Regions from separate parts of the Paenarthrobacter sp. NPDC056912 genome, predicted to be linked through region 1. Evidence: riboswitches for the same ligand, from Rfam matches in the RefSeq annotation. Region 1 holds a riboswitch; each other region holds the start of a gene.
What was found. A riboswitch is a leader RNA that binds a small molecule or an ion and turns the genes downstream of it on or off. The one in region 1 is predicted to bind S-adenosylmethionine.
Positions count from the first base shown of each region.

Region 2: another riboswitch for S-adenosylmethionine. It lies ahead of ACFRJ9_RS19505 (hypothetical protein); the one in region 1 lies ahead of ACFRJ9_RS05845 (homoserine O-acetyltransferase).
Region 3: another riboswitch for S-adenosylmethionine. It lies ahead of ACFRJ9_RS02345 (LLM class flavin-dependent oxidoreductase); the one in region 1 lies ahead of ACFRJ9_RS05845 (homoserine O-acetyltransferase).

Region 1 covers NZ_JBHUCD010000004.1:94,462-99,132, forward strand. The annotation lists gene ACFRJ9_RS05835 (VOC family protein) at 1-189, opposite strand, end outside; gene ACFRJ9_RS05840 (bifunctional o-acetylhomoserine/o-acetylserine sulfhydrylase) at 391-1,731, shown strand; SAM riboswitch class IV at 1,906-2,021, shown strand; gene ACFRJ9_RS05845 (homoserine O-acetyltransferase) at 2,036-3,157, shown strand; gene ACFRJ9_RS05850 (hypothetical protein) at 3,176-3,589, opposite strand; gene ACFRJ9_RS05855 (winged helix DNA-binding domain-containing protein) at 3,633-4,671, opposite strand, start outside.
Region 2 covers NZ_JBHUCD010000020.1:81,498-86,168, forward strand. The annotation lists gene ACFRJ9_RS19490 (matrixin family metalloprotease) at 1-693, opposite strand, end outside; gene ACFRJ9_RS19495 (VIT1/CCC1 transporter family protein) at 779-1,936, opposite strand; gene ACFRJ9_RS19500 (hypothetical protein) at 2,168-2,359, shown strand; gene ACFRJ9_RS19505 (hypothetical protein) at 2,356-2,655, opposite strand; SAM riboswitch class IV at 2,672-2,791, opposite strand; gene ACFRJ9_RS19510 (sodium:solute symporter) at 2,983-4,524, opposite strand.
Region 3 covers NZ_JBHUCD010000002.1:77,508-82,178, reverse strand. The annotation lists gene ACFRJ9_RS02360 (MFS transporter) at 1-714, shown strand, start outside; gene ACFRJ9_RS02355 (rhodanese-like domain-containing protein) at 678-1,118, opposite strand; gene ACFRJ9_RS02350 (LLM class flavin-dependent oxidoreductase) at 1,157-2,308, opposite strand; SAM riboswitch class IV at 2,531-2,639, shown strand; gene ACFRJ9_RS02345 (LLM class flavin-dependent oxidoreductase) at 2,677-3,768, shown strand; gene ACFRJ9_RS02340 (NtaA/DmoA family FMN-dependent monooxygenase) at 3,825-4,671, shown strand, end outside.

The DNA of each region.
Region 1 (4,671 bases):
CGGGTGGTCCAGGACCTCCACGACTTCCAGGTATTTGTTATCCGCCAGGGGAATGATCATGTTCCGGGTACCAAAGCGCGGGTGCACTCCGCCCCGGACTGCGTCCACTCCCAGAGCCGCGGAAATTCGTTCGGTTGTGGCCAAAAGGCCATCTCGTTCACAAGCGTAAGAGACGTGATCCATGCGCATGGCTTCATCTTGGCACTTTGTGATCGGGGTCTCAGCTAAGGGAAGCCTAACTAAGGTGGGATGTTGAGCGCGGGTGGCGGGAGGCGTCATGGCGGGACGCGGAAAGACAGAAAAATTCTGCGCGCGTCACAAAGCTGTCCCGGACCGCGGACACTTCCTAGACTGGCCCCAGCTCACACCAAGCAGATCAACGTCGAACCCATGCGCCACGATAAGGAGAACGCCATGTCCCAGGGATGGTCTTTCGAAACCCGCCAGATCCATGCAGGCCAGGAGCCTGATGCCGCCACGGGAGCGCGTTCGCTGCCGATCTACCAAACCACGTCCTTCGTTTTCCCCAGTGCCGAAAGTGCTGCCAACCGATTTGCCCTGGCTGAGTTGGCGCCGATCTACACCCGCATCGGCAACCCGACGCAGGACGCCGTGGAGCAGCGGATTGCCGGCCTTGAGGGCGGTTTGGCTGCGCTCCTGCTCAGCTCGGGACAGGCCGCTGAAACCTTCGCCATCCTCAACATTGCCGAGGCCGGAGACCACCTGGTGGCCAGCCCCAGCCTCTACGGCGGTACCTACAACCTGCTGGCGCACACCTTGAAGAAGTTCGGCATTTCCGTCACGTTCGTGGAGGATCCGGACAACCTGGACCAGTGGCGTGACGCGGTGCAGCCCAACACCAAGCTGTTCTTCGGCGAGGTCGTCTCCAACCCGCGCCAGGACGTTCTGGACATCGAGGGCATCGCCGGCGTGGCACACGAGGCCGGAGTTCCCCTCATTGTGGACAATACGCTGTCCACTCCCTACCTGATCCGTCCCATCGAGTGGGGCGCAGACATCGTGGTCCACTCCGCCACCAAGTATCTCGGCGGCCACGGCTCGGCCATCGCCGGTGTGATTGTGGACTCCGGCAACTTCGATTTCGGCAAGGATCCGGAACGTTTCCCCGGCTTCAACACCCCGGACCCCAGCTACAACGGGCTGGTCTACGCCCGTGACCTCGGCAAGGATGGCGCGCTCGGGGCCAACCTCTCGTACATCTTGAAGGCGCGTGTCCAGTTGCTTCGCGACCTCGGCTCGGCCGTGTCCCCGTTCAACGCCTTCCTTATCGCCCAGGGCCTGGAGACCCTGAGCCTGCGCATCGAACGTCACGTAGCGAACGCCACCAAGGTGGCCGAATGGCTGGAAGGCCATAACGACGTCGAATCGGTCGCCTATGCCGGTTTGCCCTCCAGCCCTTGGTACGACCGTGGACGCAAGTATGGTCCCAACGGTACGGGCGCCGTGGTGGCATTCAACATCAAGGGCGGCGTGGAGGCCGGCAAGCGGTTCGTGGACGCCCTGGAGCTCCACTCCCACGTTGCCAACATCGGCGACGTCCGCTCCCTGGTCATCCACCCGGCGTCGACAACCCACAGCCAGCTGACGGTGGAGCAACAGGTGGCCGCCGGCGTCAACCCCGGCCTGGTGCGCCTGTCCGTGGGCATCGAGCACGTGGACGACATCCTCGCCGACCTCGAAGCTGGATTCAGGGCCGCCAAGGGCGCCTGAGCGCTGGCCGGAATGACCGCCTGACACCTTTGGCTGGTGTGCCGCCCGGACCGTAGATTATTCGCCGGGCGGCGCTCCAAAGTGCTTGCTCATGAACGAACCAGCCCCAAACCGTCACACTGCTGTCACATTCTTCGCCAGAACAGCAGTGTTTTTCCTAGACTCTACGTATTAGGTCATGAGTGCCAGTGACAGCCCCGGCTTGCTGGCCGGCAACCCTCCTTCCGCGGTGGGGTGCCCCGGGTGAGGACCTGGCCTGTCGCACGCAAGGCGACGGGCAAGCGCGAGGTTAGGTGTCAAAGGAATGACCATTACTGCTACAGCCCTATCCACATCCGAGGAACAAGACGGAACGGTCAAGTACGCCAGCATCGGTTCGCTGGAACTTGAGGCCGGAGGCTTCCTTCCGGATGTTGTCTTGTCTTTCGAGACCTGGGGACAGCTCAACGCCGATGCATCCAACGCAGTTTTGGTGCAGCATGCACTCACCGGAAGCACGCACGTTGCCCGCGGAGCCACGGATGAAGAGGGCTGGTGGGAACAGCTCGTCGGTCCGGGCGCCACTATCGACACCAACAGGTTCTTCGTGGTCTCCATCAACATCCTGGGCGGCTGCTATGGCAGCACCGGTCCATCCTCCGAAGCACCTGACGGGCGGCCCTGGGGCTCCCGCTTCCCCTTGATCACGCTCCGGGACAGTACTTTGGCAGAGGCTCGCCTGGCCGACGCCCTGGGCATTGATGCCTGGCATGCCGTGCTGGGCGGGTCCATGGGTGGAGCCCGGGCGCTGGAGTGGGCCGTGACGTTCCCGGAACGCGTCAAGCGGTGCGCCGTGATTTCGGTGGGTGCCTACAGCACTGCCGAGCAGATTGCCTTCGCGCAGTCGCAGACCCTGGCCATCCGGCAGGATCCCCACTTCAACAATGGCGACTACTACGGTGGCCCAGCCCCCGAAAACGGCCTGGCCCTGGCCCGGCGGATCGCCCACATCACCTACCGCTCCGCGCTGGAGTTGGACTTCCGCTTCGGCAGGGAGGCGCAGCCGCAGGAGAAGCCGCTGGCAGCAGCAGTACTGGGGGAGCGTGGCCGCTATCAGGTGGAGAGCTACCTCGACCACCAAGGCACCAAGCTGGTTCGCCGGTTCGATGCCAACAGTTACATCGCCATCACCGAGGCACTCATGAGCCACGACGTCACGCGCGGCCGCGGCAGCCTCAGCGAGGCCTTGGCGCGCGCCAGTGCGGAGTTCTTCGTCGCGGCCGTGGACTCCGACCGTCTCTACTTTCCGGCGCAGTCACGGGAACTGGCCGAGGCCCTTCCCGGCGATGTTCCCGTGCATGTCATCCAGGCACCCATCGGCCACGACGGCTTCCTGACGGAGATCGGTCAGCTCTCGGCACAGCTCCGCTCGGCCTTCTTCGCCTAGAACAGCGGGGCTTACCGCTTAGCCGTTCATGATTTCGCCGCGCTGCTTCATGTAGTCCTCCATGGCGATCTCGCCGTTGCTGAACTTCGCGTCCAGTTCTGCCAGCTTCCGTGCGCGGTAGCCCTGCGGTTCCGGGCTGCCGCCGGCTGGTGCCGGTGATGAAGCGTTCGACGGCGTGACCTCCGGCGGTGGTGAGCCTGCCGGGCGGACGTCGGCTGGCCCGGTGGGGTAGCCGGGGTAATTTTGGGGCGGGTAGCCGGGGCCGGGGTAATTTTGGGGCGGGTAATTTTGGGGCGGGTAGTTCTGCGGCGGGTAGCCGGGACCGGGGAAGTTGCCGTCCTGGAGCCGGCGTGCCCGGGACCTGTTGTACATGCGGATTCCCACGGGGATGATCCACGAGCAGACGATGATCCAGAAGATCAGATTGTTCACAGTGCAGGCCTCCTAGGTCTTATCCCAGCTTAGCCCCGTCACTTCACACCAGTTTTGTCTCCATTCCCAGGAAGCGGCCGTAGCGAGCGGCTTCGGCTTCCAAGGCCTTCTGTTCGGCGGTGCTAGCCGGCCGGTTCATGCGGACGTCGAGTTCGCAGGCGCCGGCGGAGAATCCGTGCCGCCACCATCCTGCCAGCCGGCCGTCCAGCAACACCACATGCATGGGGCCGTTGTCTTCCGGAAAGAAGGGTGCCGTGCCGCCCAAGTAGTGCCTGGACTGGGAATAGCCCATCACGTACTCGTCGTAGCACTGGATGAGGTCCACACGGGGCGAGGACCCTTCAGCCTGAGCGGAGTCGTTGGAGACCACCTCGGCTTCCTCCGCGGCCAGGTGGAAGTCCAGACCGTCGTGCCGCACGGTAGCCAAGGCTCCGGGAGACAAGATGTGGGCGGCCTGGATCCCCAGCTTGATGTCCCGCATGGTCAACCCGGACCAGGCCGCGCAGTCCTTCACCGTAGCGGGACCGCGGCTCCGGAAGTACCGCAACGTCAACTGGCCCAGGGCCTTTTCGCGCTGGTCTCCGGTCAGGGGGCCAGGGACACTGTCCGGTACCCGTTCTTCGAACAGGGCGTAGGTCTGCTTCAGGGCTCCAGCGGCCGAACGGACGGGGGAGCCGCTGACCAGGATCTTGCTGATCTCCGCGTGCATGAGGTGGTAGATGAAGCCCAGGCCCTTACTGGGAAAGCCTGCCTGTCCCAGGACCTCGGCGAGTTCTTCACGTGTTTTGTGGGCACCTCCGGCCACGGTTTCTGCCAGGATTTCACCGCTGCGTGCGGCGGCTGCCGGGTCGATGCCCGTCTGCCGGTACATGCCTTTGTTGCCTTGGTGGAGCCGGTCCGCGGACAACCCCATCAACCAGCCCAGATCGTCACGGTGCACAAAATGCCACGTGGGCCGGAGGATGTGGGTGCGCAGGATGGTGCCGTCGGCAACCGCCTGCTCCACGTCCGCGGCGGTGGCCCGTGGTGTCCTCTGCGCAAGGGTCCAGCGCGCATAGGGGAACTCCTGCGATTGGACGGCC
Region 2 (4,671 bases), on a different contig from region 1:
CGAGATCTGCGGAGTGTCGAGCTCAAGGCTCCCGGTGATGTAGCTCTTGGGCCCCTTGTTGAGGGAGTACATGGTGCTCCCGCCGGTCCCGATGACCTTCTCGGCAAGGGCCGGTGCGGCCTCGGGCGTGGTCCACGAGATCAGCAGCGGAGCCCAGCGCTCGCCGTACTTGGCCGGCTGGTAGGGTTCGCGTCGGTCGACGGGCAGCTCGTCCGTGGTTCCGTCGTTGATGAACTGGATGCCCGAAGCTCGCGAAACGTTTGCGATGGCGGTGGCCAGGAGGGCGTCACTGCCCTCGGGTGCGGTGGCGTTGTTCACGACGTAGTGCAGCGGCCGGCAAGGGGAGTAACCCACTGGAGTGCCGTCGTCGTTGGTGGCCAGGAACTTGTACGAATCGTTGGTGGTGGTGGGAGCCGGTGGCGAGGCCAGCGGTGCGTCCGCTTCCTCGAGCCCCGGAGGCGGTGCGTTCAAGGCTCCCGCGGGCGTTGGCCTGTGCTGCCCGCCTTGCGGTGCTCCCGGGACGTTGACGCCGGGGAACAGCGCGGTGATGCGGGGATCGCCGTGCAGGAACCCGCTGACCACAACCGCTATTGCGGCGGCGACACCGGCAAGGAGGAGGCCACGAAGCAGGCGCGCAGTGGTTCCCGAGCGTCGGTGCCTGGGCGCACGTGTTGCTTCCTGGTCCGGGTCCACGGCTCTCCATTCCTCACGCCCTGGTCACGCGGGGCGGCGCGGAGGACGAACCAAGATTACGGGCTGCTGACAGGGCCGTCCAAACTCAGACGATCACAGCCCCGAACAGGAGGCCGAGCCCGTACGTGGCGGCGGCCGCACCGAGGCCGATGGCCAGCTGCCGGAGCCCGCGGCTCAGCGGTGAGGTTCCGGACAGCAAACCCACGACGGCGCCGGTCGCCAGGAGCGCGATGCCCACCAGCACGCCGGCAACAGCCAGGGCCGCGACACCGGTCATGCCGAAGAGGAACGGAAGGATGGGCACGATGGCGCCCGAGGCGAAGAAGCAGAAGCTGGACATGGCTGCTCCCCACGCCGAGCCTACGGATTCGTGCTCGTCCGTGGGCGGCTTCTCCGGTTGGAGGGAGAGGCTGGGATCGCAGTCGCAGCTGAACAGCCCCATGCGTTCGGCGACGCGGTGCTCGGCGGCTTCGCGCGTCATGCCGCGGGCCAGGTAGACCAAGAGCAGTTCGTTGTGTTCGATGTCCAACGACGGCGCGGCCGTGAGTGTGGCCTGCGTGGGCAGCGTGGCGTTGAGCAGTTCCCGTTGTGACCGGACGGAGACGTATTCGCCGGCGCCCATGGACAATGCGCCGGCCAGGAGCCCGGCCACGCCACTCATGAGCACCACTGGACTGGGGACTCCGGTTGCGGCCATGCCCATGACCAGCGAAAGGTTGCTGACCAGGCCATCGTTGGCGCCGAAGACCGCTGCACGGAAGGTACCGGATAACCTGTTGCGACCCCGGGTAGCCAGGCCACGGACTACTTCTTCGTGGATTTGCTCGTCGGCAGCCATGGCCGGTGTGGCTGCTGGATCCGTGCCGTAAGGGGAACGGCCTTCCGCCCGTTGGGCCAGGGCCAAAACGAATACTGATCCGAAGTGGCGGGCGAAGAAGCCCAGGAGCTGGCTGCGGATGGACGCGGCCTTGGGCATTCCCGCGTGCTCTCCCAGGAGCTTGAGCCAATGTGCCTCGTGGCGTCCTTCGGCTTCGGCCAGGGCCAAAAGGATCTGGCGCTCTTCGCCGTCGCGGCGCTGGGCGAGTTCGCGGTAGACGGCGGCCTCGGCGCGCTCGTCAGCCAAATATTGGCGCCAGCGCCGGATGTCCGAAGCCGTGGGCGGCGTTGTTTCCGCAGAGGGGTCTTGAGGGGTGGGATCCGGAGCGGGGCTCGACGAATCGGGGGATTCCTGGTGCTTCTGCACTTTTTCTCCTGTGCTGGGTGGGGTAGTTGCGGCCCCATTGCAGCCCCCACTGTACCGCTAATTGGCGGGGATTTTCGGCTGGTATTCCTTAGTTGGAATGTTCGGTGCACCGTAATTTCCGGCCCTTCTTGACCCCTTGCGGGCGCGGTGCTCAGATGGAAGAACAGGGGCGGGGCCCTCTCCCCGCAACCGGTTATTGGGCCGCTCGGCCCACGAGACGGAGGTTGCAGCATGAACACCACCGAATCACACGCCAATCACCCGCTCCGGGCAACCATTGAGTCGGACCCGGCCTATGACTACAGCGAAGACCAGGAAGTGGACGAGGCCTGGGTGGAGGAAGTAGACGCCCCCGAGGACGACGAACGCGTGGTCCCGCTCGATGACACCGAAGAGTTCCGCGGGGAGGACGAGGGCAGCTAGCCCTCGGCCCCGTTGCGGAGTTGGAAGTGCCGTTCGCTTCCTGCCCTTTGGCCGGGGGCGGCGACAGTCACTGTCAGGGTTCCGGACGCTTCACACCAGCGCGTTGAACGCACGGCCCGGGCCAGCGCCCGCTCGATCATGCGCGGTTCGGGATGCTGGAACCGGGCTGACCCGCCGTGCGTGGTGATGGTCACCGTTCCAAGGACAAGGTCGACGGCGGGAATCACCGCCACCGCGTGAGTGGCAGGCGGGAGGGGGATGCTTGAGGCAGGGGTGGTATCACCTTGGTACGGCAAGGGAATGCTCCTTGGGGGAGTGCTCTTGCCCGCTCGGTTGTCTCTGGTCCGGGACGGGCCGCTTCCTCATCCGAACCACCCGTGAACATGGGGTTGGTGCGTGGCCAGTCGGAGCTTGGCGCCACATCTCTTGAAGCTGGAATCACTTTACCGCACGTGTTTCTTGTTGTGGGGCCCGCTTTGCGTGGTTTCGGGCCGTTTGAACGCGCAAAGCAGGCCCCGCAACTCGCATTTGTCGGGCACAGAACAACGGCGGCGCTGCCCCGGAAAGGGGCGGCACCGCCGTCGAACTTTGCTCAGTATCCTGTTTGCTGCCGAAGGTTCCTGTTAGTTGGCCTTGTGGCTGCTGACGGGGTGTTCCTGAATCGGGAGCTCGTCAGAGACGGCCCCTGCCACGCGCTTGTCCCACGCGGCGCGGACCGCGGGGTCGGTGGGCGGTGTGAGGAGGGAAATCACCACGTAGGCCAGGAACGAGGCTGCCAGGCCGAAGTAGATCGGTTCGTTGGCGTAGACGCCGTCTGCGCTCGGAATGATTCCGGTGGCGAACATGACCAGCAGCGCCAGGGTCAGCACGGAACCAATCGCCATGGACCACGCCGCAGCGATGCCGGTTCCGCGCTTCCACACCAGGCCACCCAGAATGGCAACCAGGAGGCCGCCTACCAGGATGTCGTAGGCGATGGTGAGGGCAACCACCACGTCCTGCGCGGCCATGGAGATCAGGACCGCGACGATGCCAAGGCCAAGTACCCAGTAACGGTTTGCCCGGACGTCGTGCTCCGGGTTTTCTGTGTCATCGGTGTTGATGGTCTTGCCGAACCAGCTGGCAACGAACGGAACAACGTCCGCACGGGCCACCGTCGCAGCGGCGATCAGGGCGCCGGAAGCGGTGGACATCATGGCTGCGACAGCAGCGGCCATGACCAGGCCGCCGATGCCGATCGGCAGGATGTGGGTTGCTACCTCGGCATACACCACGTCCTTGCCGAGGTTGGCGACGTCGATATCGGGAAGCGCCACGCGGGCAGCCAAACCGATCAGGGCGCCGGCGATGCCGTAGAGGATGCAGTAGACACCGGCGGTGGCTCCACCCCAGCGGGCAACCGTGGGGGTCTTGGCGGTGAACACGCGCTGCCAGATGTCCTGGCCGATCAGCAGGCCGAGCGTATAGACCACGAAGTACGTGATGATCGTCTGGATGCCGATGCCGTCGATCTGGAAGAAGCTGGCGTCCACGCGCTCACGGATGCCGTCGAGTCCGCCGGCGGCGTTCATGACGAACGGGAGCATCAGGAAGAAGATGCCTACGGTCTTGATGATGAACTGGACCTGGTCCGCCAGGGTGATGGACCACATGCCGCCGATGGTGGAGTACACCAGTACGATCGCACCGCCCACCGCGATGGCCAGCCAGCGTTCCCAGCCGAAAAGGACCACGAAGATGGTTGCGTACGCACCCGTGGAGGTGGCGCAGAGCATGAGGGTGTAAGCCAGCATCACGATTCCGGACGTCTGCGTGGCCTTGCTGCCGTAGCGAAGGCTCAGCATTTGGGAGACCGTGTAGATTTTCAGGCGCTGGATGGTGCCGGCGAAGAGCAGGCTCAAAAGGAGCACGCCGGAGCCGATGGCTACAACGAGCCACATGCCGGAAATGCCGAATTTGTAGCCCAGGCCGACGCCGCCGACGGTGGATGCTCCACCGAGGACAACTGCGGCCATGGTGCCGGTGTAGAGGAACGGCCCCAGGCGGCGGCCGGCCACCAGGAAGTCGCTGTTGTTCTTGGTGCGGGACTTGCCCCACCAGCCGAAAGCCAGCATGGCGAGCAGGTACACCACCACGATTGCGATGTTAATGAACGAAGAGTCCATGAGTGGCTCCTTGGAGCTGATGCACGGAGGTTGGGGTTTCCGACGATACTCCTGCGAAGCGTCGAAGTCTCTGTGCTGACGATTGGAGATTGGGGAGGTGTTGTGTGCCTCACAGACAACACTTGTTGCCTATGAGGATATGTTGTG
Region 3 (4,671 bases), on a different contig from region 1:
TGCCAGTTCGGGGTGGGCGCCGGGATGGCCGCCGTGACGGCCTTCTATTTTCTCTCCGGAACCGGGATGGCGCCTTTGGCCGCTGCAGCGATCCTCGCCCCACAGGCCGCGGGCATGCTGTTGGCGTCCAGCTTCAGTTGGCGCTTCGTGGCCCGATACGGTCGCGCCGGGATCGTCTACGCGCTGGCAGGCAGCCTGGCCTGCCTGATTGCCAAGGACCTCTTCGTGCAGGGGCTCGACGGCGGGACAGCGGCACTCGCCGTGGCCGCCGTCGGGCTTCTCCAAGGTGTGGCGACCGGCCTGGTGGTGGCGCCAAACCAGACACTCACCCTCGCCCATGCGCCCGCAGGGGCCGCCGGGGTGGCAGCAGGTTTCTACCAGCTCAGCCAACGTTTCGCGGCCGCACTGTGCTCAGCCGCGGCGGCAGGAATGTTCCTTCAAGCCCACGGAGCGGCCACCGGCCAAGCCTCCAAGGAAGCCTTCCACCAAGGCATCGTGATGTGCTGCGTCCTGCTGGGAGTTGCGTTGGTGGCCGGCGGACTCGACTGGCTGCGCGAGGCGCGGCACCAGCGAAACGCAACGGCCGCCGTCGTGACTTCCGGAAAGGAAGGCGCGACGACGGCAGCGGAACCAAAAGCGGCGGGCGCGCTTGAGCAGAGCCCGACGGCGGCCCGGACTCAGCGCTCGGAAGCCACCGAATCGGTGGACGCCTGAGTCGCTTCGACGCTCGGGGTCGTCGGCCCGGTAGTGGGGACGCCGGCGTCGCGGAGGGCCGGGAAGCCGCCATCCACGTGGACCGCGTTGGCGTAGCCCAGGACGTGGAGCTTTTGGGCGACGGGACGTGAGCCGTTCTCTGAACCGCAGAACACCACGATCTTCTGGTCAGTGCCCCCGACCTCGGCCAAACGGTGGGCGGATTCCGGGCTGAAGTCTTCCTCCACATGTTCGCGGTTCACGACCACCGCGCCCGGGACTGCGCCGGTGCTGGCGCGGCCCCCTTCGCTGCGCACATCGATCAGCAGGGCGCCTTCTTCGATGAGCTTGGCCGCTTCTTCGGCGGTGATCAGTTGTGTGTCTTCCTGGACTGCATCTTCCTGGACTGCGGTTTCGATGGACATGGTGCTCCTTTGTAGGTGGTGGGTGGAAATCGAAAAACCTAGAGACCCCAGGCCTCGGCGAGCAACTGGTAGGAGGTCTCGCGGTCGGCGGGGTGGTACGCGATGGTGGTGATAAGGAGCTCCTGGGCCCCCGTGGCTCGTTGCAATGTCCGCAACTTTTCACTGACCTGGTGGGGGTCTCCGACGAACCTTGTGTCCAGCCGGTCTTTGATGAGGTCCTCGGCTTCGGCATCCAACCGGAGCTCAAGGGCATCTTCCGGGGACGGGTAGGGAATGGCTCCGTGGCCGCTGCGGATCCCGTGGACCCATTGCGCGTACCCTCGGGAAAGCCGCTGCGCACGGTGCTCGTCGGGCGCTACCAGGACGTCGGCCGAAACGATCACGTGGGGTTCAGCCAATGCTGCGGAGGGCTTGAAGTGTGCCCGATATTCGGCCACGGAATCCAGCACGTTGGCCGGTGCCACGTGGTAGTTGGCCCCGAACGGAAGCCCGAGCTTGCCGGCGAGCCTTGCGCTGGGTCCGGCGGTGGAGCCGTGGATCCAGAACTGGGGCGACTGGCCCAGGGCAGGGGTTGCCGTGACTTCCTCACCGTGCCTGGTGCGGTATTCGCCCGTGAAGAAGCCGATGATGTCCTGAACGTCGTCTTCGAAGTTTTCAGTGTCACCAGGGAAGCGGCCAAGGAGCTCGCCCTGCAAACGGAACTTCCGCGGAAGCACTGCCCCGAAAATCGGACGCGGCGCCGGAACCAGCAGGCCGTCAACCACTCGGACAGCTGGATCCGCTTCCGGGATGCTGCCTGCCGCGGCCACGAATCCGGGCGCAGGTTCGCCGGGTGATTTGGGCGGGCCGGAGCGTCCGAAGCCCAGGTCCAGTCTGTCAGGGAACACTGCCGCGAGTGTTCCGATGCTTTCAGCGATCTGGAGCGCGCGATAGTTTCCCAGCAGCGTGGCGGCCGTGCCCACCCGGATCGTCTTGGTAGCGGAGGCCACCAGCCCGGCAAGGATATGCGGGGCTGAACCAGCAACACCGGTATTGAGGTGGTGTTCTGCGAGCCAGTAGCGGGAGTAGCCGGAGGCCTCGGCGGAAGCGGCAAGGGCCAGGGTGCTGCGCAATGCGTCACCGGGGGTTTGCCCGGCCGACACAGGGCTGAGGTCGAGGACGGACAAGGGGGTAACGGAGGGCTTCGGCATGGCACGACACTACGGAGGGCCGACGCGCCGCCAAAGCCGATCCGTCACCCCGCTCAACCCTGCTAAATCTGAGGAAATTCTGCGAAACGGACCGTCATACGTGCTCTTTGGCGGGGCGAAGATGACGATTTTCGCCGCCGCTTGACGCGCCATTTCCCGCGTTGACGCCCCGAGTCCAGCGGTTTGTACATTCCTTGGAGCCGCTCCTACATTCGACTCATAGGTCAAGAGTCAGCACGCCAAGGACCGGCTCGTGCTGCGGCAACCCTCAGGCATTAATGGCGGGGTGCTCCGGAAACAGACCTGGCCGCAATTGCGGCAAGTGAATGTCGTCCCGGCCGCTGAGCGGCGTAAAGAAAGAGATCACCATGCCTTCTAAACCCGAATTCCGTTCCCGAGTGGTTGCCGTGGAGCTCGACGGCGATGGAGCCCACCCGGCCGCATGGCGCAGGGCACAGCACGAGCCGCAGGCACTATTGGGGGGCCAGCGGATTCGTGAAACTGTTCAGGCTGCCGATATCGCGGGTTTCCACGTGGCAACGTTCCGGGACACCCGCGTGGTGGACCCCGGAAGCACCGGAATCGCGGGCCGGATCGATGCGATCCAGCGTGCGGCCTTCGCAGCACCCATCACCCGATCCATCGGGCTGGTCCCCGAGGCCGGCACGCTCTTCGCTGAGCCGTTTCATGTGGCAACCCAGTTGGCCAGCCTTGACTACTCCTCCCTGGGCAGGGCGGGGTGGTTGGTCAACGCGGAGAACCTCCAAGAGGAAGCCCGGGCAGTGGGTCGCACACCGTTGCCGGAAGGCGATGCGGCCTATGAAGCCGCGGACGTTGTCCAAGCCGGCCGTCTGCTCTGGGACTCGTGGGAAGACGACGCCGTGATCCGTGACGTCTCAACCGGCCGGTACCTGGACCGGAACAAGTTGCACTACGCGGACTTCGAGGGCGAACGCTTCTCCGTCAAGGGCCCGTCCATCATCCCGCGCCCCCTCCAAGGCCAACTGGTGGTGTTCGCGCCCGCTGAACTGATTCCCGCCGTCGAGGCCGACGTTGCCCTGGTATCCGCGGACACAGCGGACGCCCTTCCGGCAGCGGCCCAAGCCGCGGCCGCCGCCGGAGCACCACGGACCCTGGTGGAACTGGACGTCATCCTCGATTCACGGGGACAAACCGCCGAGGACCGTCTGGCTGAGCTGGACTCCTACCAAGAGTGGACAGGCGGCGCGCGTTACGTCGGGGCAGCCGAGGGATTGGTGGAGCTTCTCACCACCCTGTTCGCAGCAGCCGACGGCGTCCGCCTCAGGCCTGCCGTCCTGGACATTGACCTTCCCGAACTGGCCAACAACGTCCTGCCGGAGCTGCACCGCACCGGGCTGGTGGTACCGCCGGTCCCGGGAGGAACGTTGCGCGACACCTTCGGCCTGACCCGCCCTGCCAACCGTTTCGCCGCGGCCTGACCGACGCCCGCTACAAGAGCCCACGGCCATCAGCCAGCTACCAAGAGAGCAGAACCATGACCAACCATCACCGCATCGCAGGCAACGGCCAGATCCAATTCGGCGTCTTCTTCCAAGGCGTCAACCACACCACCATTTGGAAGGACGCGCAGAGCGGCTCGCAAACGGACTTTGAGTCCTTCCGCCGGGTAGCCCAAACCGCGGAGCGGGGCCTCTTCACGGCCTTCTTCCTGGGCGAAGGACTCCGCCTCCGGGAACACCTTGGGAAGATCCACGACCTCGACGTCGTCGGCCGTCCCGACGCCCAGACCGCCCTCGCCGCGCTCGCATCCATCACCACGAACATCGGCCTGGTGGCAACGCAGAACACTACGTATAACGATCCCGCGGACCTTGCCCACCGGCTGGCCAGCCTGGACCTTCTCTCCGGCGGCCGCGCAGCGTGGAACATCGTCACCACGGACAACGCCTGGACCGGTGCCAACTTCAGGCGCGGCGGGTTCCTCAAGCACGAGGACCGCTACATCCGGGCAGAAGCGTTCGTCCAGACAGCAAAGGCGATTTGGGATTCCTGGGCCGACGGCGCAATCGCCGGGTCCCGGAATGATGCCCGCTGGCTCCGCGAGGACGCCATCAGTACGGTGAAGCGCCACGACCAGAGCTTCGACGTCGAAATCACCGGCCGCCTGCCCCGCTCCAGCCAGCAGCACCCCGTTCTGTTCCAGGCCGGCGACTCCCCGGATGGCCGCGACTTTGCTGTCCGGAATGCCGACGTGATCTTCTCGGCGCACCCTGAACTGGAGGACGCCAAGAAGTTCCGCGAGGACATTGTTGCCCGCACGCTCAAGGCCGGCCGCCCCGCGGACGACGTGAAGATCTTCCCGGGCCAGGAGTTCATCCTCG